Regions from separate parts of the Cupriavidus sp. Met-2 genome, predicted to be linked through region 1. Evidence: predicted binding sites of a transcription regulator. Region 1 holds the regulator's gene; the other holds the start of a gene.
The links. Region 1 encodes FNR, which switches genes on or off when oxygen is low (the NO sensors DNR and NnrR bind a similar motif). Its sites were predicted from a motif close to TTGATNNNNATCAA; they were not measured.

Region 1 (12,028 bases):
AGTGGCCTTCAATACCGTGGCAGACACCGGACAACGCAATACGCTCGGAATTGATGCTCGACGCGACCTGCAAACCGTCCTGCCTGCCCAATCATCCTGCCGGCCCGCCATGTGACGAAAACCAGCCGCAAGTGCAAACGGGCGAACCAAAAAAAAATGGGCGCAATGCCCATCATTCGCCCATCCTCGCCGAGGATGATACTTTTGAATAGACTTTGATTATACGCGGATTATGTCCAAAAGGCAAAAGCCTCCGAGGTTCCGCTCCGGATCGGGGCGATTGCCGACCATTACCGGCACCGCCCGATCCGTCAATCAACGCTGACCTCGGCCGCGCGGACGGCGACTACCGCCTCCCGCACCCTTGGCAGCCTTTGGCATTACATTTCCATTGACCTCGCCACCGCCGCGACGCTGGCGATTGCCACCTGCGTTGCCCGCATTGCCAGCGTTTCCGGCCTTGCCGCCCCGCCCGCCGCCGCGACCACCACCGGCGCCAGGGCCCCGCAGGCCGCCGCCCATCCCGCCGCCAAACTTGGTCGTATGCGACGTCAGCGGCGCAGGGCCGGACGGAATGTATCCCATCGAGGTCTGCATCGGATCAGGCTGACCACGGCCCGCGCCCCCAGCATTACCACCCCGGCCACCGCTCTTCTCGTAGCGCGGCAGACCATCCATGCCGGTGTGCATCGGCATGCCCGCCAGCGCCGCTTCTTCGCGCTGCTTGCGGCCGCCGACCTTCGTCACACCCTTGCCGCCGCTCTGTGCTTCCTTGGACGGCGCCTTCAGTCCAATGTTGGCCATCAGGCCGCGCACATCCGTCGGGTCCAATTCCTGCCAGCGACCGCGCTTCAAGCCGCGCGGCAGCAGGAACTGACCATAACGCGTGCGGATCAGGCGCGACACGGTCAGACCGACGGCCTCGAACATGCGACGCACTTCGCGGTTACGGCCTTCGGTCAGCGCCACGTGATACCACTGGTTCACGCCCTCGCCACCGCCATCGGCGATCCGCAGGAAGTTTGCCTCGCCATCATCGAGCTGAATGCCATGCAGCAGCCGCTGACGATCGGCTTCGGCCAGTTCGCCCAGCGTGCGCACTGCGTACTCGCGCTCCACGCCATAGCGCGGGTGCATGAAACGGTTCGCGATATCACCCGACGTGGTGAAAATCAGCAGCCCTTCGGTATTGAAGTCGAGGCGACCAACCGCGACCCACTTGCCGTTCTTGATGCGCGGGAGACTGTCGAAAACGGTCGGACGGCCTTCCGGATCCGACTGGCTGACGATCTCGCCGGAGGGCTTGTGATAGAGCAGCACCCGTGGAGGCTTGGTCGTCACCTTGCGGTGAATCAGCTTGCCGTTCACGCGGACCTGGTCGGTCGGCAGAATACGCTGGCCGATATGGGCAGGCAGGCCATTGACCGACACACGCCCCTGCAGGATCAGTTCTTCCATCTCGCGGCGTGAACCAAGTCCACCCTCCGCCAGCACCTTGTGCAGTTTGGGCGCGTCGTCGTCTGCGGACAGTTCGCGCACCGGCTTGGCCTTGGTGCGCGGCACAATCGTGTCTTCCTGATCGAACTGCTCGGAAATCACGAAACGGAACAGATCCTCGCCACCGGCAGCGGTCTTCGCGCCGCCCTTGCCGGCTTGCCGACCGGGCTTGTCGCCCTGGCGCTGCTCGACACGCTGGTCACCCCTGTCAGCACCCGGCTTGCCGCCAGGCTGTTGACCCTTGCGCTGACCACCCTTGTTGCGGCGGCCCGGCTGTTGTGAGGTTGGCTTGTTGTCACCATCAACCAGCGCTGCCTTGCGTTGCGGCTGCTGACGGCGCTTGCGAGCCCCCTGCGCTGGCTGATCCGATCGCGGCTGGCCAGCTTGCGCGTCGCCACCCATCTCCTCGGCACCAGCAACTGCCTGCGTGTCGGCGGCCGGCGCCGGCTTGCGACGCCCACGGCCACGCGCGGGGGCGGCGGCCGGCGAAGCATCGCCGCTTTCGCCAGTCGACGAGGGTTCGACATCGTCGCGCCCCGTTTCCCGGCCATCGCGGTCCTGCCCCGCCTGGCGACGGGAAGCCACTAGATTGCGCAGGCCGCGGCGCAGCCCCTTGCGGCGGGGCGCGCCTTCGGCGCCGTTACCCTCGGGGGCTGCGCCGGTATCGCCCGGCACGTCCGGCTGGCGGACGTCTTGCTCAGCGGAATCAGACAAAGTATTCACTATCGATGTTGCATGTTGTTCAGTTGGACACGCGCTCGTCGTCGTCCTCGGTCGTCAGCGGCATATCACCGTCGCGAGCCGGAACTGCGGCGTCCTCCTGCGAGGAAGACTCTGTGTCCACATGGAATCCGTTGGCCTGGGCCACCGGCGCGTCATCGTCATGCCCATCACCCTCGGGCAACTGCGCGACGCTGTCGTTCTGTTCGTTTTCATTGCCGGCGGCATCGCTCGCGCCACCGGACAGATCTTCGGATTGCGGCTCGACCGACAACGACTCAACTGCCGGCTCGCCCGTCTCAGCCACCCCAACGGTAGCCTCCGAAAAGGCTTCCTCGTCACCAGCAGGCGGATTCGCCGTCGCGACCGCCTCGAAATCGATGGCCTGCTGATCCAGCAGTGCCGCCTGGGCCTGGGCCTGGGCATCCTCGAGCGGCGGTAACTCATCCAGCGAGCGCAGACCGAGGTCATCCAGGAATGCCTTGGTCGTTGCGTACAACGCGGGGCGGCCAGGCACGTCCCGGTGACCGATGACTTCGATCCAGTCCCGATCCTCAAGCTTCTTGACCACTTCCGTGCTGACCGTCACGCCCCGGATCTCTTCGATGTCACCGCGCGTCACCGGCTGGCGATACGCGATGATCGCTAGCGTTTCCATCACGGCACGCGAGTACTTCGGCGGCTTTTCCGGATTGAGTCGGTCAAGAAACTCGCGCATCTCGGGACGGCTCTGGAACCGCCAACCGCTGGCCAGGGCCACGAGCTCCACCCCGCGCTGCTGCCAGTCGTTGCGCAGCTCTTCGAGTAGAACCCGGATGGTGTCGGCACCGACGTCGTCGGCGAACAACCGTCGCAGATCACCAACGCGCAACGGCTCCTGCGCACAGATCAGCGCGGTCTCGAGGACGATCTTCGCCTCTTGGGTATTCATGTGATTGTGTGCAGCCTGTCTTTGCACCTGCTTCTGGACGAATCCTGAAGCACTGGAGATTGCAGATACAGCGAGGCCTAAGCCACCGCCATCTCATCGCGCAGCTAACTCGCAGCTTTTCGCAGCGCAGCCGTGCACCTCATTTTCTTTGCATCGAATTGCCGGGTCGTTCCGGCAGGAGATCGTCCGGGGCTGACAGACTGCGCCAGTCAACGGACCTCTTGCGTCGCACCCTCTCCCTTTTGGGGTGGACATTCACCTGGACAATCAGATCGCCAAGGCGGCAAGAAACAATCGATATCGGCCCAGGCAACTTCGCCTGGCACCGGCGCCACCTCTCCACACAGCCCCATCGGACTTTGGAACCAGATCTTGTGAACCGGATGAACTGTGGGGACGATCCTGGCAAGCCAGACCTGCCCAGACCCCCTGGGCACACACCCCAGATCGGGAATGCAGCCCCGGCGACGCCACGAGCGCATCGGAGCGCGATACCGTGGTTTCGCGATTGTATGGCATTCCAGCCCCGCCCTGCAACCAGCAAAAAAGTCTAGAACACGACGCAGAAGCCGTGATTGGCCAGCGTATCGGGCAGCCAGACGGCGCGTGCGACACCCAGCGCCCCAAAACCGATCACAATAAGCGCGGCGCCCACTCGCACGCTGGGGCGGCGCGACAGTTGCCGCAGGTAGCCCGACAAACCCGAGATCACCAGCAGGTTCGGCAGCGTCCCGATGCCAAAGGCCGCCATGACAAGTGCCCCAGAAGGCGCATTACCAGCCAACAAGGCGAGCGCAAGTGCGCCGTACACCATACCGCAAGGCACCAGCCCCCAGGCCAACCCCATCCCATAGCGCCGCATGATGGGCGCGTGCCGACGCAAGCGAAGCGGCATCTGCATACCCAGCGACGCGATGCCCTGAACGACATACGAGGCCGCCCGCGCCGCCAGCCGTTCGAGCCACGCTGCCCGCATGACGCGGCCCCGCAACAACCACACCCCGGTCAGAACAAGCAACAGGCTGCCTGCACCGTAGAGCCAGCGCTGCACTGGCAGGTAATCCTGCTTCCAGACTGTCGCGCCCACCGCCCCCATCAGTGCCCCAAGCAGCACATAGGTCGTGAGACGCCCGGCGTGCATAACCAGTAGTTCCAGCCACCAGTGCAACCGCGAACGATGCACGACGTTAACGACCGCGACAGCCGCCCCGGACTGCCGTTGCTCGACGGCAATGGCAATTCCTCCACACATGGCTGCGCAATGCACGCCGCCAAGCAATGCAAGTGTAAAGACACTGAATAGCACACCAAATGGCAACTGTTCCTCGCTTCTGCGTCACATCAAGCTGTAAAATGCCTGCATCGCGCCTCCATCGCAAGCGCATTCATGCGAGCACCATCAATTGCTTACCTCCATTCCCGTCACCGAGATGTCTCCACGTTGCTCCACTTGCGCCATGGGCCAGCTTTGCCTTCCCGTGGGCATGTCGCAACAGGACCTCGCAAAGATGGACACGCTCGTACAGGAACGCGTTCGTGTTCACAAGGGCGAAACGCTCTATCGCATGGGCGAGCCACTTACCGCAGTCTATGCGATCCGCTTTGGCACATTGAAGACCCACGTGACCATGGAGGACGGACGCACGCAAATCACCGGCTTCCATTTACCCGGTGAAGTCGTCGGACTCGACGGCCTCGGCGAGATGCAGCATGCATCCGATGCCACTGCACTCGAGGACACCGAGGTCTGCGTCGTACGATTCGATGACCTGCAATCGCTGTCCGGCACCTTGCCGTCGCTCCAGCAACAGTTCCTGCGACTGATGAGCAAGGAAATCTCGCAGGACCAGATCATGCTGATCACTCTTGGCTCGATGCGTGCCGAAGAGCGCCTGGCAGCATTTCTCGTCAACATGTCGGAGCGCCTGTCGATGCGCGGCTACTCGTCGAGCGAGTTCGTGCTGCGGATGAGCCGCGAAGAAATCGGCAGCTACCTTGGCCTCAAGCTCGAAACCGTGAGTCGGCTCTTCTCTCGATTCGCCGAAGCCGGCCTGATTCAGATTCGCCAACGACACGTGAAACTCGTGGACATGGAAGGCATCAGGCAGGTCTATAGCCGAAACTGCTAACGAACGTCCTAGCCAGGAAAACGGCCGCACCTGGAATTCAGTTCCCGGTGCGGCCGTTCTGCTTTCTACCAGCACTCGATCCATTACTCGAGTTCGTCGGTCTCCTCGAGCTTGGTTGGCATGGTGTATAGCGTCAGCCCGCTGGACAACGCGCAAAACAACCACGCCACCAGGAAGCCAATCGTGTAGACCGCCTCACGAGACGCTTCCACCTGGTGCCCGAAGAACGTGAGATCGCCCGGATCAACGACCGAAAATACGGTGGCGGTGGCCGCTCCGCCCATCAGAAACGCCGGCCAAAGTACCCACATCAGCCAGCGGAGTCTCATGGGCGCCTCGCAGCCGGCGACGTTACATGCTCCGCCCCCGTTTTCTCTACGACCAGACCATGACGCTCCACGCCGGAAACCGGCAAATCCGGATGCGTGTTGGCGAGCCAGATGGTCACGCCGCAGCCAATAATTGCAAGCAACGGACCGCTCATCAAAAGCCACGGCCACGGTTCCCTGTACCAGGGCTTGGACTGTTGGGATGTCATTGCGCTCTCCTTGTTTGCTGCCATTTCGCCCTCAGCATCACAGATTGCGGGGAACAATGAAACTCGTGGATTGCCTGATATGCGCGTCTCGGCCGTCCTCGCCCTCCGCCGTCACCGTTACGTTGATCTTGTGCGTGCCTTCCTTGGCATCGTCGATCGGCACGCGGATGCGAATCGGCAACAACCGGTTGGACGTTGGCTGCATGGCCTCGGCGGACTTGTCATACTCGACCGTCAGTCCAGTCAGGTCGTCGCCCTCAGCCTCCACGCGAATCCGCATCGGCGCTTCCGTGGTGTTGATCACCTGGAGCCGATAGACGTTCTCGATCCAGCGCCCCTCCACTTCCCGGCCCAGCGCGCCGCGATCCCGAATGATGTCGACCTTGATCGGCGACCGCACTGCCAGCGACGCGACGAAGCCCGCCGCCAGAACCAACCAGATCAGCGTATAGATGATCGTGCGTGGTCGCAGCAGCCGCTTGCGCGCGTCGGATGTCGACAGGGACTTGCGCATCGCATTTTCCGACGTGTATCGGATCAGTCCGCGCGGGTACTCCATCTTGTCCATGACCAGATTGCACGCGTCGATACAGGCACCGCAACCGATGCACTCGTACTGGAGGCCATCGCGAATATCGATACCGGTCGGACACACCTGCACGCAGATACTGCAATTCACGCAATCGCCAATGCCAGCGGCATGGCGATCGGTCTTGCGGGAACGGCTACCACGCGGCTCCCCACGACCCACGTCATAGGTCACGACATAGGTATCGCGGTCGACCATCACGCTCTGGAAGCGCGCATAGGGGCACATGTACTTGCACACCTGCTCGCGCATGAATCCGGCGTTGCCCCAGGTCGCAAACGCGTAGAACAGCATCCAGAAACTCTGCCAGGGTCCGAGCGTAAAATGCAGGACCTCGCTACCAAGCTCCCGAATCGGCGCGAAATATCCAATAAACGTGAAGCCCGTCCACAGTGCGATCAGCACCCAGAGCACATGCTTGGTCGCCTTGATTCGCAGCTTGCGCAGGCTCCAGGGATCGCCGTCGAGTCGGATCCGCGCGATGCGATCCCCTTCGACATGTCGCTCGATCCACATGAATATCTCTGTGTAGACCGTTTGGGGACAGGCGTAGCCGCAGAACAGGCGTCCGGCGATGGCTGTGAACAGGAATAGCGATAGCGCAGAAATGACCAGCAGCACGGCAAGATAGATCACATCCTGCGGCCACAGCACGAGACCGAAGATGTAGAACTTGCGCGCGCCGAGATCGAACAGCACGGCCTGGCGATCATTCCACTTTAGCCAGGGGGTCCCGTAGTAAATCAACTGCGTCAGGATGACCAGCCACACGCGCCAGCTCGAAAACGCGCCAGAGGTCGAGCGCGGATAGATCTTGCGGCGGACCTCGTACAGCGCTTCCTCGGTGGTCTCTGCGCCCTTGGGGGGCGGCGCGGGACGCCAAGTGTTGCCGTTACGATCGCTCGACGACTGGCTTGCAGACGGATCGTTCGAGGCGTGATCGTCCGAGTGATCGGGGGCGTTAAGGGGCGCGCTCATCGTGTTGCCCTCACGCCCCGGTGGGCGGCACTCCGCCCGGCCCCGGGGCAGTTAGTCATTTTGCAGCGCCTCCCGTATTCGAGAGTCCCCACACATATGCGGTCAGCATGCGGATGCGCTCGGGCGTCAGAATCTCCTCATGCGCCGGCATATGACCGTTATGTCCCTTCAGGATCGCGTCGACGATCGTCGCTTCCGAGCTGCCGTACAACCACGTGTTGTCGGTCAGGTTCGGCGCGCCGAGTGCCTGGTTGCCCTTGCCGTTGGCGCCGTGGCAGGCCGCGCAGGTCGACTTGAAGGTGCTTTCGCCACGCGATGCACGAATCGGATCCGAGGACAGACCAGACAGCGAACGCACGTACTGCGCGGTATCGCCCGCCTGCTTCGCATCGATCGTGCTCGCAAACGACGGCATCACGCCATTGCGGCCCTTGGTGATCGTCTGTTGGATCGTCTCCGGCTCGCCACCGTAGAGCCAATCGTTGTCGGTCAGGTTGGGGAAGCCTCGGCTGCCACGCGCATCCGAACCATGGCACTGCGCGCAGTAGTTCAGGAACAACCGCTGGCCGATCTCGCGCGCGTCAGGATCCGCCGCCACCTGCTTGATATCCATGTTCAGATACTTGGCGTAGATCTGGTGCTGCGTTTTCTCGGCCGCTTCGCGGTGAGCGGCAAGCTCGCCCTGCGTCGAGAACTTGAGCATACCGGCGTACGATCCCAGACCCGGATACAGCGCCAAGTAACCAAGACCGAAGATGCAGGCCAGCAGGAACATCCACATCCACCAACGTGGCAGCGGATTGTTCAATTCGCGCAGGTCACCATCCCAGACATGACCGGTGTCATCAGTGGTGCTGACACCTTTCGGCATCTTGCGTTGGGAGAACAGCAGCCAGACACACCAGACGATCCCGATGAGCGCGATGGCCGCGATGTAATAACTCCAGAAATCGGAAATGAAATCGCTCATGGCTGTGGGTTCCGGCTTGTAGTTGTGTTTTCGTCAGGCAGGGCAAACGGCAACATCGCCGATTCCTGATTGGCGGCCTGGCGGCCGCCCGACCATGCCCACCAGCAGATGCCAATGAACGTCAGCATCGACACGACGGTTGCAATTGCGGTCACGATCGCCATGGCATCACTCCTTCGCCGGCGCCGGAGCCGCCGCCGAGTCAACGCGCACATTGCGGCGATTCAGGCCAAGTCCCTGCAGATACGCCACCAGCGCATCTTCTTCCGTCTTGCCCGCCAACTCTTCAGGCGCACGGGCAATCTCTTCGTCCTTGTACGGCACACCCAGACGCTTCAGCGCGTGCATGCGTGCCTGGATGTCGTTGGTGGGCAACTGCGTCTTCTCCAGCCACGGGTACGAAGGCATCACCGACTCGGGAACCACATCGCGCGGATTGCGCAGGTGGATCCGCTGCCAGTCGTCCGAGTAACGGCCGCCAACGCGCGCGAGATCCGGACCGGTACGCTTCGAGCCCCACAGGAACGGGTGGTCATACACCGACTCGCCCGCCGTGGAGAAATGGCCATAACGCTCAGTCTCCGCCTGCAGGGTACGCACCTGCTGCGAGTGGCAACCAACGCAACCCTCACGGATGTAGATGTCGCGCCCCATCAGGCGCAGCGGCGAGTACGGCGTGATGCCCGGATCGGGCTCAGTCGTCGAGTGCTGGAAGAACAGCGGCACGATCTGCACCAGGCCAGCGATACTGACCACGATGATGGTTGCGATGATCAGCCAGCCGACGTTCTTCTCCAGCGTTTCGTGGGAAAAGAATCCTTGTTTTTGAGACATCGTTCGGTCCTCGGCGATCAGTGGGCGGAAGCCGGCAGGTTGGCCGGAATCGGAGCGTCAACCGCAGGCTTGCCAATGATGGTACGTGCCACGTTGTAAGCCATGAGGATCATGCCGCTCAGGAAGCACAGGCCACCCAGCAGACGAATCAGATAGAACGGATACTTTGCCTTGACCGCTTCGACGAACGCATAGGTCAGCGTGCCGTCAGGCTGCGTGGCGCGCCACATCAGACCTTCCATCACACCGGCGATCCACATCGAGGCGATGTAGAGCACGACGCCGATCGTCGCAATCCAGAAGTGCCACTCGATCAGGCGCGTGCTGTACATCTCCTTCTCCCCGAACAGGCGCGGAATCAGGTAGTAAAGTGAGCCAATCGAGATCATCGCGACCCAGCCCAGGGCACCCGAGTGCACGTGGCCGATCGTCCAGTCCGTGTAGTGCGACAGCGCGTTCACGGTCTTGATCGACATCATCGAGCCCTCGAACGTGGCCATGCCGTAGAACGACAGCGCCACCACCAGGAACTTGAGAATCGGATCGGTACGCAGCTTGTGCCAGGCACCGGACAGCGTCATGATCCCGTTGATCATGCCGCCCCACGACGGAGCCAGCAGGATCAGCGAGAACACCATGCCCAGCGACTGCGCCCAGTCAGGCAGCGAGGTGTACTGCAGGTGGTGCGGACCCGCCCACATGTACGTGAAGTTGAGCGCCCAGAAGTGGACGATCGACAGGCGATACGAGTAGATCGGACGCTCTGCCTGCTTCGGGATGAAGTAGTACATCATCCCCAGGAAGCTCGTGGTCAGGAAGAAGCCCACCGCGTTGTGGCCGTACCACCACTGGATCATCGCGTCCTGCACGCCTGCATAGGCGGAGTACGACTTCCACATCGACACCGGCATTTCGATGTTGTTGACGATATGGAGGATGGCGATCGTCAGGATGTAAGCGCCGAAGAACCAGTTCGCCACGTAGATATGGCGGGTCTTGCGCTTGATGATCGTGCCGAAGAACACCACCGCGTAGGCAACCCAGACCAGCGTGATCAGGATATCGATCGGCCATTCGAGCTCGGCATACTCCTTGGAAGAAGTAATGCCCATCGGCAGCGTGATCACCGCCGCGATGATGATGGCTTGCCAGCCCCAGAATGTGAACGACGCCAGCGGGCCGCAGAACAGCCGGGCCTGGCAGGTGCGTTGCACGACGTAGTACGACGTGGCGAACAGCGCGCTACCGCCAAATGCAAAGATCACCGCATTGGTGTGAAGCGGTCGCAAGCGACCGAACGATAACCACGGTGTATTGAAATTCAGATCCGGCCAGATCAATTGCGCCGCAAGCAGAACGCCTACGGCCATGCCAACGATCCCCCAAACCACGGTCATGACGGCAAACTGCCGCACGACTCCATAGTTGAAGGTGTCGGCGCGTGAGGACGCGGTGGTGACAGCCATTCAGACCCCCAATGCAAAAAGTAAAAATAAACCTACTGACGGTGTGACTTTAGAAAATCGGCTTACAAGTCGCGTTGACTTTCATCAAGCCACCAGCATCCCTTGCGAACTGCTTGCATTAATTCCTGTCAATGAGCGTTCGCCGCAACGGTCACCTATATGCCTTGACATTCAAGGCTTGTCGTTGTCGAGCAAAATTGCTTCCGCCGGGCGATCGAGGTCGTCGTACTGCCCCGCGTGCAACGCCCACCACAGCGCCCCGGCAATCACGGCCACCAGCACCAGGCTCATCGGCACCAATAGATAGAGTGTTTCCATATTCAGGACTCCCTGGCCGGCGCCGCCGCGGCGCGCAACAGGCGCCATGCATTGCCGACAACCAGTAACGACGACACGGACATTCCGATGCCTGCCATCCATGCCGTAACGAGTCCGGTAGCTGCCAGGGGGATCGCCACGACGTTGTAGAAAAAGGCCCAACCCAGGTTCTGGCGTACCACACGGCGCGTCTTGCGGGCCACGGCGATGGCATTGGCGATTTCGCCCACGCCACCGTGTGTCAGCACGGCATCGGCACCGGCCTGCGCCAATGGCGCACCGCTGCCGATCGCTATCGAAACCTGGGCCTGGGCCAGCACCGGCGCATCGTTGATGCCGTCGCCCACCGCCAGAACGACGGCGCCCTGCTGTTGAAGATTGGCTACATAGTCGCGCTTGCCTTCAGGCGTGACCGCTCCAACGGCGGTCTCGATGCCGAAGCGGTCCGCCCACCAGCGCACCGCTGCCGGCTGATCGCCCGAAACCAGATGACAGCGCACACCGAGTCGGGTCAGCGAAGCCAGAAGCTCGGCTGTCTGGGGCCGTTCGACATCGGCCAACTGAAAACACGCCAGCGGACCGTTTGCGTCACCAAGCCAGACCTCGGTAGCGCCCGGAAAACGGTCACCACTGCGGCGGATGTCGGCCGCTGCCGGTGCCAATTCCGCGACGAACTCTCTACGCCCCAGCCGCATCAACCGGCCGTCGACATTTGCCTGCAATCCTTGCCCGGGAGTGTTGTGCAGTTCAGCCACCAGCCGTTCGGCATGGTGCGCCGCGGCCTCAACCAAGGCCCTCGCAATCGGATGTTCCCCACCACGCTCCATGGCGGCGGCGAGACTCTGGCAAGTCGGCGGATCCAGATTGCCCGCGATCTCCGTCGACACGAGCGCAAAACGCCCCTCGGTCAACGTGCCCGTCTTGTCGAGCATGATGTCCGTGACACCCGAAAGCGCTTCGAGCGTGTGCGCGCGGGTCAGCAGCACGCCGCGCCGCGACAACGCCGCGCCAGCGGCGGCCAGCGCCGCCGGAGTAGCCAGCGACAACGCGCAAGGACA
Region 2 (12,028 bases), 190 kb from region 1:
GCAGTGCGCGGCTTGCCGTCATGGTATGTCTCCTCCGCTATATGGATGATCAATGCGGTGTTGGTGGCTGGGACAGTTCGACCGGCGGAAACCTGCCGACTGCCCTACTGGTTGCACGACGCGGGGTTCGTTTCCACTTGCGTTCGGATGCCGACCATCTTTTCTGGAGAATCTACCATGACAGCATCCAGCCCCAAACGCTTTGCCTCGCAATAGTCAGCCTGATCATTCACGCCGAATGCCACGAGGTTGGCCGAGACTTTCGACCGGTAGCAATGGACAGAGGCTTTGGTCCAGAGCACCGCCTGGACCGGCGAATGCCCCTCTCCGAGCGTGAAGGTCTCAACCACGTCCACGTTGCGTCGCATCTCGAATCCCGCCCACACACCTGAAACGGACGGCGCATCGCAGCGCTGGCCAAGCGTTGCGGATACCAGTCGACGCCGGGTCACATCACGCGCCTCGGCCAGCCGCGCGCGTGGCCAGGCTGCGAACGTATTCTGGTAATCGGCCTCGGTCGAGTAGATCAGCACGCGGCTCCAGGCGCTTTCGGCATCCAGCACGGCAGCCACCGCGGCCGTCTGTGCCGACGCGGGCATCGACTTCATGTCGAGAATGATCGGCACGTTGGCCGGGATGGCACGCAATGCCTGCTGCAGCGTGGGAATGCCAACCGGACTGTCGCGATAGGGGTAACGCTTCACGCCATCCGATCCCGTTTCGGCGAAGGACCATCCGGCATTAAGCGTCGCCAGCGTGGCGGCGCTGAAATCGGCCACCTTGCCCGATCCATTGGTCAGCGAGGACAGGTCGCTCGGACGGTACAGTACCGGCACGCCATCGAGGCTCGTTTGCACCGACAGCCAGATCATGTCGGCACGTTGGCGCAATGCCGACTCGATCGCCACAAGCGTGTTTTCCGGGCGATCCGCCGTGCCACCGCGATGCGCCACGAGCTTGGGCAGAGGGTAATCGGGTTCGTCATCGTCCTGCGCGCGCTCGCATGACGCGCCAAGGCACGCCAAGAGAATCGGCAGGCAACAGACGGTTTTGGGGAAGGACATCGGGCAGTTCCAGTGGTGGAGCAGACTGCCCTTTTGCCACCCTTCGCCGACTACGTTCTTGATGCCCATCAATTTGCATGACGGAGGCACGGCGCGTCCCCGGCCCAGCGTCTAGCGTGGAACCGGGTTGCCAGAATTTCGCGGCGTCAGGAGGTGGCCGCGCGCAGATGCTACTGCGCGCGGCTCGACTTGGATTTGGTCGCTGGCGTCGGCGACGACTTGCTTTCGCGCGTGGCGGACTTGCCCGACGACTTGCTCGTGGAACTGTGCGGCGAGGCCTCCACCACCACCCGCTTGCGGGGTTCGGCCTTGGCCGATCGCGACGACTTCTCGACCTTATCGGATTTCTCCGACTTTGCCACGGCCTGTGTCTTGCCACCCGACTTGCCACGCGGCGCGGCCTTGGCTGGCGTGTCGTCTTCGTCCCCGGCGCGCTCCGCCCGCATGGCGGCGGCGGAGTTCGGACGCAGCATCAGCACCAGACTCTGGCCGGCAACAAGCTTGCTGCCGGAGAGCTTGTTCCACGACTGCACCTGCTTGACCGACACGCCATAGCGACGCGCCACCGTGGACACCGTATCCTTGCGCCCCGCCCGCACCACGACGCGCTTGGCGTCAGGCACGTCTGGCTCCACGGCCAGCATGGCCGTATCGACCAGCGATGCGCTGATGTCCTGGTCGTGGCGCTCGGTACGCGGAATCATGACGGTCGAACCGGCTTTCAGGCGCATCCCCTTGGGAATCCGGTTGATCTCGCGCAGCGTGTCCACATCCACGTTGAGCCGCGCGGCCAGCGACTCCACACGTTCACGGCTATCCACGGTCACCGCCGTCCAGCTCGACAACCCGCCACGATAGGTATTGAGGTTGTACTGGAAGCGCTCGGCGTTCTCGAACGGCAGCAGGATCTGCGGATTGGCCGCACCCAGGATCACTGGCCGGTTGAACGACGGATTGAGCGCCTTGAACTCGTCCAGCGGCATGTTGGCCAGCTTGGCCGCCAGCGCCACATCGATATCCCGCGAGGTCGTGACCGTCACGAAGTACGGATGATCGGGGATCTCAGGCAGCCTGACGCCGTACGCGGCCGGGTTGGCGATGATGTTCTTCACCGCCTGGAGCTTCGGCACGTAATAGCGCGTCTCGGTCGGCATGGTCAGGCTGGCGTAGTCCGTGGGCAGCCCCCGGGCCTGATTACGCGCGATGGCTCGCGACACGGCGCCTTCGCCCCAGTTGTAGGCGGCCAGCGCCAATTGCCAGTCGCCGAACATGTCGTAGAGCCGCTGCAGATAGTCGAGGGCCGCGTCGGTCGATGCCAGCACGTCGCGCCGCTCGTCGCGGAACATGTTCTGCTTGAGGTTGTACGTCTTGCCCGTGCTCGGGATGAACTGCCACATGCCGGCCGCCTTGGCCGTGGATTCCGCCTGGGGATTGAATGCGCTCTCCACGAACGGCAGCAGGGCCAGCTCGGTCGGCATCTTGCGCCGTTCGAGCTCCTCGACGATGTGGTAGAGGTAGCGGCTCGACCGCCCCACCATCCGTTCCATATAGTCAGGGCGGGCCGCGTACCACTGCGTGCGATCATCGACCAGCGTGCCTTCCAGGTCAGGCATCGCGAAACCCTTGCGGATGCGGTCCCAGATATCGCTGGACGGCCCGCGCAGCCAGTCCACGCTGGACTGGTCGACATTCACGACGGTGGAACGGGATAACGTGCCGGCGCGGCCGGTGCTGTTGAGGGTATTGAGCGGGTCCTTCTTCGGACCGGATTCCAGGGCGGTCGGCGTGCCGGACAATTCGCCGGCGGGCGGTGTGGGTGTGCTGGCGCAGGCTGCAAGCAGCGTGGCACACGCAACTACCGCCAGAAATCGACCAAATCGCATTAAGTTCTCTGAAAGTGACGCCAAAAAGTTGGCCTGATGCTATGGAAAAGCCCCCCTCGCGTCAATGAGATTTTCCCCATGATGCAATTTGAGTCAATTGTCCTCGCCCAGCCCGCAACCGGATTGTCCCATCCGCGTTAACGAAAGCCGTCCTTCCAGCCGCGCAGCGCACCAAACGCCGCCGCGTCATCGCTCACGTCTCCGCCCTGTGCCCGCACAGCCTGGCGGACCGTGGACTCGCGGGACCGCAAGAACGGATTGACCGCGCGCTCGTGCGCCACGGTCGTTGGCACGGTAGGCGTGCCGGCCTCGCGCAGGATATCCACCCGCGCCGCCCACGCCGCCAGATCCGGGTTGGCCGGCTCGACGGCCTGGGCAAAGCGGACGTTGCTGCGCGTGTACTCGTGGGCGCAGTAGACGCGCGTGTCGCCGGGCAGTGCCGCGAGCTTGTCCAGGGATGCCAGCATCTGGGCCGGCGTGCCTTCGAACAGGCGCCCGCAGCCGCTGGCGAACAGCGTGTCGCCACAGAACACCACGGGGCCGGCGCAAGGCAGGTCGCCGACATAGGCCACATGGCCTGCGGTGTGACCCGGAACATCCAGTACCCGGAACGTCACTGCCGGATGACGCAGCGTGACCGTGTCGCCTTCGCGCACGGCCTGCGTGCGGTGGCCGATTCGCTCGCCCTGCGGGCCGATCACCGGCAGCGGCTCGCCGTCCGGCCCACTCGGATGACGCGCGAGGAGGTCTGATACACCACCTTGGTGATCCCCATGGTGATGGGTGATTACAATAGCGCCCAGTGCCAGCCCGCGTTGCGCCAGAAACTGCTCGACCGGTGCGGCCTCGCCTGGGTCCACCACGGCCGCGCTATGCCCGTCGTGGATTGCCCAGATATAGTTGTCCTGAAAGGCGGGGATCGGCTCCACTTTCAACATGCGTGCTCCTCTATGTCCAACCGACCGATTATAGATTGGGAAGAATGGCTAGCCTCGCCACCCGGGCAGTATGTGCTCGAGTGGGAAGGCCAGCAGTACGACCGGACGGTAGCGGACATTTTTGGCTATCACGCGGTGCAGTTCGGCCTGCCCGCCATCGACACGTTGCGCGAGAACCGGATGCCGTTCTCGGCGCTAGCGCTTGACGGCCGCGCGGGCCCGCACGGGCCAAGGGAGACCCATCCCGATGCTCGGCAACTGCTATGCCGGTTCGACGAACTGCCTTTTGATACGCAGAGCATCGACCTCGTCACGCTACCGCACGTCCTCGAATTCTCGGAAGACCCGCACGAAGTGCTGCGCGAAGTCTCGCGCGTGCTGATGCCCGAAGGGCGCGTGGTGGTGACATGCTTCAACCCGATGAGCCTGTGGGGGGCGCGGCAGGGCCTGAACCGCCTTGGCGCCATGCCCTTCCTGCCAAGTGACGCCCAGACCATCGGGTTCGTGCGGATCAAGGACTGGCTCAAGCTGCTCGGGTTCGAGATCATCCGGGGCCGCTTCGGCTGCTACTGCCCGCCCTATCGCACGGAGCGCTGGCTGCAGCGCGCGGCATTCATGGAGAAGGCAGGCGACCGCTGGTGGCCGATCTTCGGCGCGGTCTATATGATCTCGGCGGTCAAGCGCGTCAAGAATATCCGCCTGGTCGGCCCCGCCTGGAAAACACCCAAGTCGGCGCTGAAGCCAGTAGCGGCCCCAGTTGCCACGCCCACGGGCACGCACGGCAAGACCCCTGGCCAGGACAGCTAGGACCATCACCTTATATACATGCAAGAAGTCACGATTTACTCCGACGGAGCCTGCAAGGGCAACCCCGGCCCCGGCGGCTGGGGCGCCGTGCTCGTCGCCGGCGGCCACGAGAAAGAACTGTTCGGCGGCGAAAGCCCCACCACCAACAACCGCATGGAGCTGATGGCGGTCATCGAGGCGCTGCGCGCGCTCAAGCGCCCATGCATCGTCAATATCTATACGGACTCGCAATACGTGCAGAAAGGCATCAGCGAGTGGATTCACGGCTGGAAGGCACGCGGCTGGAAGACGGCGGACAAGAAGCCGGTCAAGAACGCCGACCTCTGGCAGGCACTGGACGAAGCCCAGAAACCTCACCGGATCACGTGGCACTGGGTGCGCGGTCACAACGGGCACCCCGGCAACGAACGCGCGGATGCGCTGGCCAATCGCGGGGTGGCGTCGATCAATACCTGACCCGTCGTTTACAATCCCGCCCATGCGACAAATCGTTCTCGATACCGAAACCACCGGCCTCAATCACGCAACAGGCGACCGCCTGATCGAAATCGGCTGTGTGGAACTGGTGAATCGCCGCCTGACAGGCCGCCACCTCCACTTCTACGTCAATCCAGAGCGCGACATCCATGAGGATGCCATCGCCGTGCACGGGATCACGCTCGATTTCCTGGCCGACAAGCCCAAGTTCGCCGAGATCGTCAACGACGTCCGCGACTTCGTGCAAGACGCCGAACTGATCATCCACAACGCGCCCTTCGACCTTGGCTTCCTGGACATGGAGTTCCAGCGCCTGGACCTGCCGCCGTTCCGCCAGCACGCCAGCAACGTGATCGACACGCTGCGTGAAGCCCGCCAGATGTTCCCGGGCAAGCGCAACTCGCTGGATGCGCTGTGCGACCGACTTGGCGTCAGCAACTCCCACCGCACGCTGCACGGCGCACTGCTCGATGCCGAACTGCTCGCCGAGGTCTACCTGGCGATGACGCGCGGCCAGAACTCACTGGTCATCGACATGCTCGACGGCGCCGCCACGGACGGCGAGACGCGTAGCACCGCCGACCTGTCCGCCATGACGCTGCCCGTGCTATTGGCCTCCGAGGAAGAAATCTCGGCGCACATGGGCGTGCTCAAGGAACTCGACAAGGCAAGTGGCGGCAAGACGGTCTGGCAAGAAGCCTCCCCTGCCGAAGCCGCCACTCAGTAGGGCCTGGCGCCTCCCGAGGGATTTCGAAGAAAATTCGAAAAAGGGCTTTACAAGATACCGGCCCATCGGCATAATCTCGTTTCTCCACTGCACGACATCAGCAGCAACGATGACGAAGCAGCATGGGTGGTTAGCTCAGCGGTAGAGCACTGCCTTCACACGGCAGGGGTCACAGGTTCAATCCCTGTACCACCCACCAAAATTTGTGGCTTGCAACGCCTAACGTTGCCGTGAACCCGGATCGCTGACGAGCTTTCCGGGTTTTTTGTTGTCTGTCGATGGCCGAAGGTATTCGTCATCCTTCACCGATCACGATAATGGGCGCGCCCATCGAATGCTCATCGGCAACGCCCTACCCACCCTCTCGGCAAGCCAATCATGGCTGGCGATTCTTGCGGCCTCGGCAAGCCCATACCTTGCGACGGTGCGGCTTGCTCATCCCGGATGAGGCTCGCGGGCGGGCGCCAAGCCTGCAGATATCGCACCGCCCTGGTGGATTGACGGCTCCGAATGCGCCGTTGAGGGTGACTCTGCCCTGACCCAATTCGCGAAGAAGAGCTTTGACCACTTTGACGCAGATCATCTCCCTCAAGTGCCAAGCGATGTTGAAATAGAGATGCGCAATGCATTCCCACAGGGATGCATTGGCACTCCAAAGTGTTGTCATCGGGGCGTGATCGAAGCAAGCTAGTATCTGATACGCCCTTTCTCCATCAGGCCGCCGCCGTGTCGCAGGCTCCCAAGAAGATGCCTGCGGCTTGACCAGGCGATGCGCGCCTCCGATCGAAACGCGAGACCGGCCCGCCCGGTTGCAGAAAAAGGCCCCGACTCCACATGACTGGTCCTCCTGCCAGCCACGACATCGAAAACCAATCACCACCCATCTGGCACACGCTCACCGACACACAGGTCGGGCAGACCTTGCAGACCAGCGCAGCCGGTCTGAGCGCAGCCGAAGCCTCCCGTCGACTGGACGAGTACGGTCCCAACCGTCTCGCACCACCCAAGCGCCGCGGCCCGCTGATGCGGCTGCTGCTGCAGTTCCACAACATCCTCCTCTATATCATTCTCGGCTCGTCGATCGTCTCGGCGATTCTCGGTCACTGGGTCGATGCGGCCGTGCTGCTCGTGGCGGTCGTGATCAATGCCGTCATCGGTTTCATCCAGGAAGGCAAGGCCGAAGCCGCCATCGATGCCATCCGCGCCATGCTCGCCCCGCTTGCATTCGTGATTCGCGATGGCCAGCGGCACGAAATCGCCGCTGCGGATTTGGTGCCGGGCGATGTGGTCGCGCTGGCTTCGGGGGACCGGGTGCCCGCCGATCTGCGCCTGACCTCGGTCAAAGAACTGCGGGTCGAGGAAGCCGCGCTCACCGGCGAATCGTTGCCGGTGGAAAAGAATGCCGCGCCCGTGGCGGAAGACGCGCCGCTGGGCGATCGCTTCGACATGGCGTACTCCGGCACGCTGGTGGTCTACGGACAGGCGACCGGTATCGTGGTCGCGACAGGTAGCGCCACGGAACTGGGCAGGATCAACGAGCTGCTCAGCAGCATCGAAAGCCTGTCGACGCCACTGGTACGGCAGATCGATCGTTTTGGACGCGGTCTGGCGGTAGCCATCCTGTTGCTCTCCGCCGTGGTGTTCGTGGCTGGCATTCTCTGGCGTGGCCACTCCGCAGCCGACATGTTCATGATGGCCGTAGCGCTGGCGGCCTCCGCCATCCCCGAAGGGCTGCCGGCGATCATGACCGTCACGCTTGCGCTCGGCGTGCAGCGCATGGCCCGGCGCCATGCCATCGTGCGGCGCCTGCCGGCGGTGGAGACGCTGGGATCGGTGACGGTAATCTGCTCCGACAAGACCGGCACGCTGACGCGCAACGAGATGACCGTGCAGCGCATGGTCTGCGCGGGCCATGTATTCGATGTCGGGGGCGTCGGTTATGCGCCGGTGGGAGACTTCAGCATCGACGGACACGTCGTCGATCCCATGCATTGCGCGCCGTTGGCCATGGCCCTGCGCACCGGCGTACTCTGCAACGACGCCAACATGCGCAATGACGACGGCATGTGGCACGTCGAGGGCGACCCCACCGAAGGTGCATTGCTGGTGGCTGGCGCCAAGGCGGGCGTGGAACACCAGAATCCTGAATCCGGCTGGCATCGGCTCGACTCCATCCCCTTCGAATCCGAGCACCGCTTCATGGCCACCTACCACCACGATGCCGATCATGCGCCGTGGATCCTGGTAAAGGGTGCGCCTGAGCGCATCCTCGACATGTGCGCGCGGCAGTGGAATCTCGATGGGGAGCGCACGCTGGACGTGGACTACTGGCGCCGCATGGCGACCGACACCGCGGCACAGGGCCTACGCCTGCTCGCCCTGGCCTGCAAGCGCGCGGCACCCGCGGGCGACAAGCTCGCGTTCTCCGATGTGGAAACCGGCTACACGATGCTGGCGCTGGTCGGCATCATCGATCCTCCGCGCGAGGAAGCCATCCGTGCCGTCAACGAGTGCCACCACGCCGGCATCCGGGTCAAGATGATTACCGGCGACCACGTCGAGACGGCACGCGCGATCGGCGCGCAACTGGCGATCGGCGTGGGCAAGCCCGCCTTGACCGGCAGCGAGGTGGCACTGATGGACGATGCCGCACTGCGCCGGGTGGCGATGGAAGTGGACGTATTCGCGCGCGCCAGTCCGGAGCACAAGCTGCGCCTGGTCCGCGCGCTTCAGGACGGTGGCCAGGTCGTGTCGATGACCGGAGACGGCGTCAACGACGCGCCTGCGCTCAAGCGGGCCGACGTTGGCGTCGCGATGGGGCTCAAGGGCACCGAGGCAGCCAAGGAGGCTTCCGACGTGGTGCTCGCCGACGACAACTTCGCGTCGATCGCCCACGCGGTGCGCGAGGGCCGCGCGGTCTACGACAACCTGAAGAAGTTCATCCTTTTCATGTTGCCGACGAACGGCGGCGAGGCGCTGATCGTGATCGCCGCGATCCTGTTCGACCTGCCATTGCCCGTCACCCCTGCCCAGGTACTCTGGATCAATATGGTCACGTCCAGCACGCTGGGGCTGGCGCTGGCCTTCGAGCCCGCCGAGGACGGCATCATGGCGAAGCCTCCGCGCCCGGTTGGAGAAACGCTGCTGTCGGGCTTCTTTGTCTGGCGCGTAACGATGGTATCCATCCTGATGATGACGGGGGCGCTCAGTCTGTTCCTGTGGGAACTATCCGACGGCACCAGCCTGGAAACCGCGCGCACGATGGCCGTCAACGCCGTGGTGGCCGCCGAGATGTTCTACTTGCTCAACAGTCGGCATACCCTGAAGACCGTGCTAAACCGCGAGGGGCTGTTCGGCAACCCGTATGTGCTGCTGGCCATTGCCGCCTGCGTGCCGCTGCAGCTAGCCTACACACACCTGCCACTGATGCAGGCAGTGTTTGATTCCACCGACCTGTCCGCGCTGGAATGGTGCAAGGTGATCGGCGCCGGCCTGCTGGTGTTCTGCGTCGCCGAACTCGAAAAGATCCTGATCCGACGCAAACCGGCTGGTAAGCGTCTGGCTGCCGATTGAATCTGCCGTTGAACGATTAGCGAGATGCCCATGACGACTCTCCCCGCCACCTCCCCGCCTGCCAGCCTGATGCTGGCCACCGACCTGAGCCCACGCTGCGATCGCGCCCTGGACCGTGCAGCGGGACTGGCCCAAGAATGGAAGGCCGAACTGATCGTGGCCCATGTGCTCGACCCCGCCGCGCACCCGGACCAGGCACTGGCCTGGGCTGCCGATACCGGCGGTGACGGCGATGCCCTGCACATCGCCCGCCGACAGATCGATCGTGACCTGGCCGGACTACCCGTACGTGCCGAGGTGCGAATCATGAAGTCCCGGGATATCTCGGAGACGATCCGCAACATGGCAACCGTTTCCGGCGTCGGTCTGGTGGTCGCCGGCGTTGCGCGGTATGAGTTGCTTGGCCGGTTCCTGCTCGGCTCTAGTGTCGAGCGCCTGGCGCGCACGCTCGCGCAGCCGTTGCTGATAGTGCGTAATCGCCCGCACGCGCCCTACCGCCGGATCGTTGTGGCCACCGACTTCTCCGAAGCCTCTCGTAATGCGCTGCTGACGGCGGCGCAGCTTTTCCCGGGATGCGAACTAACGGCTTTTCATGCCTACCTGCCGCCTTTCGCGGGGCTGACCGACACGCAACCGCAGCCTGCCTCCGCGCAAGCGCAGGAGCGAGCGCAGTACGACGCATTCATCGCTGCCACCGCCTTGCCCGCTGGAACGCGCGTCACACCGCTGATTGTGCGTGGTGGGTTGGAATTGCACCTGACCCAGCACGTCCGCCAGCACGATGTCGACCTGGTGGTGATGGGCGCGCAGGGTCGCGATGCCCTGACTGGCGCGTTGCTGGGCAGCACTGCCGCAAAACTGCTCGACTGCCTGCCCTGCGACTCAATGGTCGTGCCCCGGCCGCGCTCGGCGGGTTGAAGGTATCGGGGAAAAAGGCAACCCGGCCAGACGGAGCGTCAACAATACCGATGTCCGCGACGTTCTCACGGTCGGGAGCCTTTGCGGTAGCCACGCCATGCCGCAAGCGGTCGCTTCCCGCTGTCAGTCGCCTCCGGCCTGTTCCCCGCCACCAGAGGCAGGCGGCAGGTCCGGGGACGCCCACAACATCTCCTGCAGCGGGCGGCGCTGCCGCCAGCCAATCTGCTCGAGCATCGGCTTTTCATAGAATGCCGGCACGGGCCCCAGGCACAGCAGCCCAAACGGCGTGGCGCCTTCGGGAAGCTGAAGTTCGCGTGCCAGCGCTTCGGGGTCGAACATCGAGACCCAGCCTAGCCCCAGGTTTTCGGCGCGAGCCGCCAGCCAGAGATTCTGCACGGCGCACGCGGCGGACGCCCACGCCATCTCACGCGGCATGCTGCGCCGTCCGAAGACGGTACCGTCATCCGGCGCCAGCACCACGGCCAGCAGTTCAGCGCAATCGCGAATACCCTCCACCTTGATCCGCAGGAATTCCGCGGCCCGTTCCCCCAGGGCCTGTGCCGTGGCCTGTCGCTCGGCTTCCACGAATGGAATCAGGTGTTCGCGCCAGGCTGGCGTGCTCAGGCGCATGAAGCGCCACGGCTGCATCAGGCCCACCGAGGGCGCCTGGTGCGCCGCATCCAGCAGCCGTTCCAACTGGTCATCGGCAAGCAACGGCCCGGGCGTGAAATGACGGCAATCGCGCCGCAACGCCATGATGCGGTAGAGCGCTTCGCGCTCGGAAGCTTCAACGTGCGGGCCTGACATGCTTTTTCTTCCTTGTTGTCGATGTCCGCGTCATCCCGAAACGGAATGCAACGCCTGGACGCCCGACAAATACCAAACAGCAGCGACAAGCGCAAGTCGCAGGCTACTTCGCCTGGAACCCCGGCAGGCCCGACGCCCATTTGCTGGCGGCCAGCACCTTCGCGCATTTGACGGCGGCCTGGAAGTCGGCCTTCAGGTCCTCAACGGCGATGTGGCGACGAAAGAAATCGGCCCAGACGAACTCGGCGAAGGCTGTAGGCGTCTTCTGATACCCACCGGCATCGCGCACGTAGCCGGCCAGCGACCGGTACGGATCGTCGATCAGTTTTTCCAGATGGGACGGGATCAGGGTGTAGCAGTGGCGCACCCCGTTCTCGTCCAGCGGATGCACCCACTGGTTCTTGTCCATCTCCCCCCAGAAATCGCCTGGCGCGCTGGTGGAGAGATCGGCCTCTACCATAAAGAAGCCGGACGTGAGGCCTGCCTCCAGCGCCGCCCGGACAAGGTGATGGTGATCGGTGATGTAGAGCGTGCCTCCGGGGCCTTCGACGGCCGGAATCGGATGTGCCTCCATGAACGCCTGCTGATCCTTGGGCTTCAACGAGGCCAGGTGCGTCTTCTTATCCTGCACTTCGATCATGCCCACTGTCAGCTGGGTTGGATGCAGATCGTGGATCAGTGATTCTCGGATCTTCGGCACGGCGGTCACCCTCCTGGCACATGGTTCGGTCCAGGGCCGCAATCCGAAGCGTGAAGGCCGCGTCTCGCAACGTACGTCTCATAAAGAAAGCGGCCCTGGTTCCCGCAAGTATAGGAAACCAGGGCCGCCCCTCC

Region 2: a site for FNR is predicted at 6,466-6,479, ahead of WD006_RS07580 (cation-transporting P-type ATPase). Genes of this name have one in related genera too.

Annotation. Positions count from the first base shown of each region.
Region 1 covers NZ_JBBHZL010000002.1:315,985-328,012, forward strand. The annotation lists gene rluB (23S rRNA pseudouridine(2605) synthase RluB) at 316-2,211, opposite strand; gene scpB (SMC-Scp complex subunit ScpB) at 2,240-3,148, opposite strand; gene WD006_RS06730 (sulfite exporter TauE/SafE family protein) at 3,699-4,466, opposite strand; gene fnr (fumarate/nitrate reduction transcriptional regulator Fnr) at 4,552-5,277, shown strand; gene WD006_RS06740 (hypothetical protein) at 5,361-5,606, opposite strand; gene WD006_RS06745 (membrane protein) at 5,603-5,839, opposite strand; gene ccoG (cytochrome c oxidase accessory protein CcoG) at 5,853-7,382, opposite strand; gene ccoP (cytochrome-c oxidase, cbb3-type subunit III) at 7,438-8,352, opposite strand; gene WD006_RS06760 (cbb3-type cytochrome oxidase subunit 3) at 8,349-8,516, opposite strand; gene ccoO (cytochrome-c oxidase, cbb3-type subunit II) at 8,521-9,186, opposite strand; gene ccoN (cytochrome-c oxidase, cbb3-type subunit I) at 9,204-10,652, opposite strand; gene ccoS (cbb3-type cytochrome oxidase assembly protein CcoS) at 10,824-10,970, opposite strand; gene WD006_RS06780 (heavy metal translocating P-type ATPase) at 10,973-12,028, opposite strand, start outside.
Region 2 covers NZ_JBBHZL010000002.1:509,103-521,130, forward strand. The annotation lists gene WD006_RS07540 (propionate--CoA ligase) at 1-22, opposite strand, end outside; gene WD006_RS07545 (glycerophosphodiester phosphodiesterase family protein) at 105-1,064, opposite strand; gene WD006_RS07550 (transglycosylase SLT domain-containing protein) at 1,235-2,947, opposite strand; gene gloB (hydroxyacylglutathione hydrolase) at 3,085-3,885, opposite strand; gene WD006_RS07560 (class I SAM-dependent methyltransferase) at 3,898-4,692, shown strand; gene rnhA (ribonuclease HI) at 4,711-5,148, shown strand; gene dnaQ (DNA polymerase III subunit epsilon) at 5,171-5,896, shown strand; tRNA gene WD006_RS07575 (tRNA-Val) at 6,021-6,095, shown strand; gene WD006_RS07580 (cation-transporting P-type ATPase) at 6,731-9,469, shown strand; gene WD006_RS07585 (universal stress protein) at 9,500-10,387, shown strand; gene bluB (5,6-dimethylbenzimidazole synthase) at 10,511-11,194, opposite strand; gene WD006_RS07595 (ParB-like protein) at 11,298-11,894, opposite strand.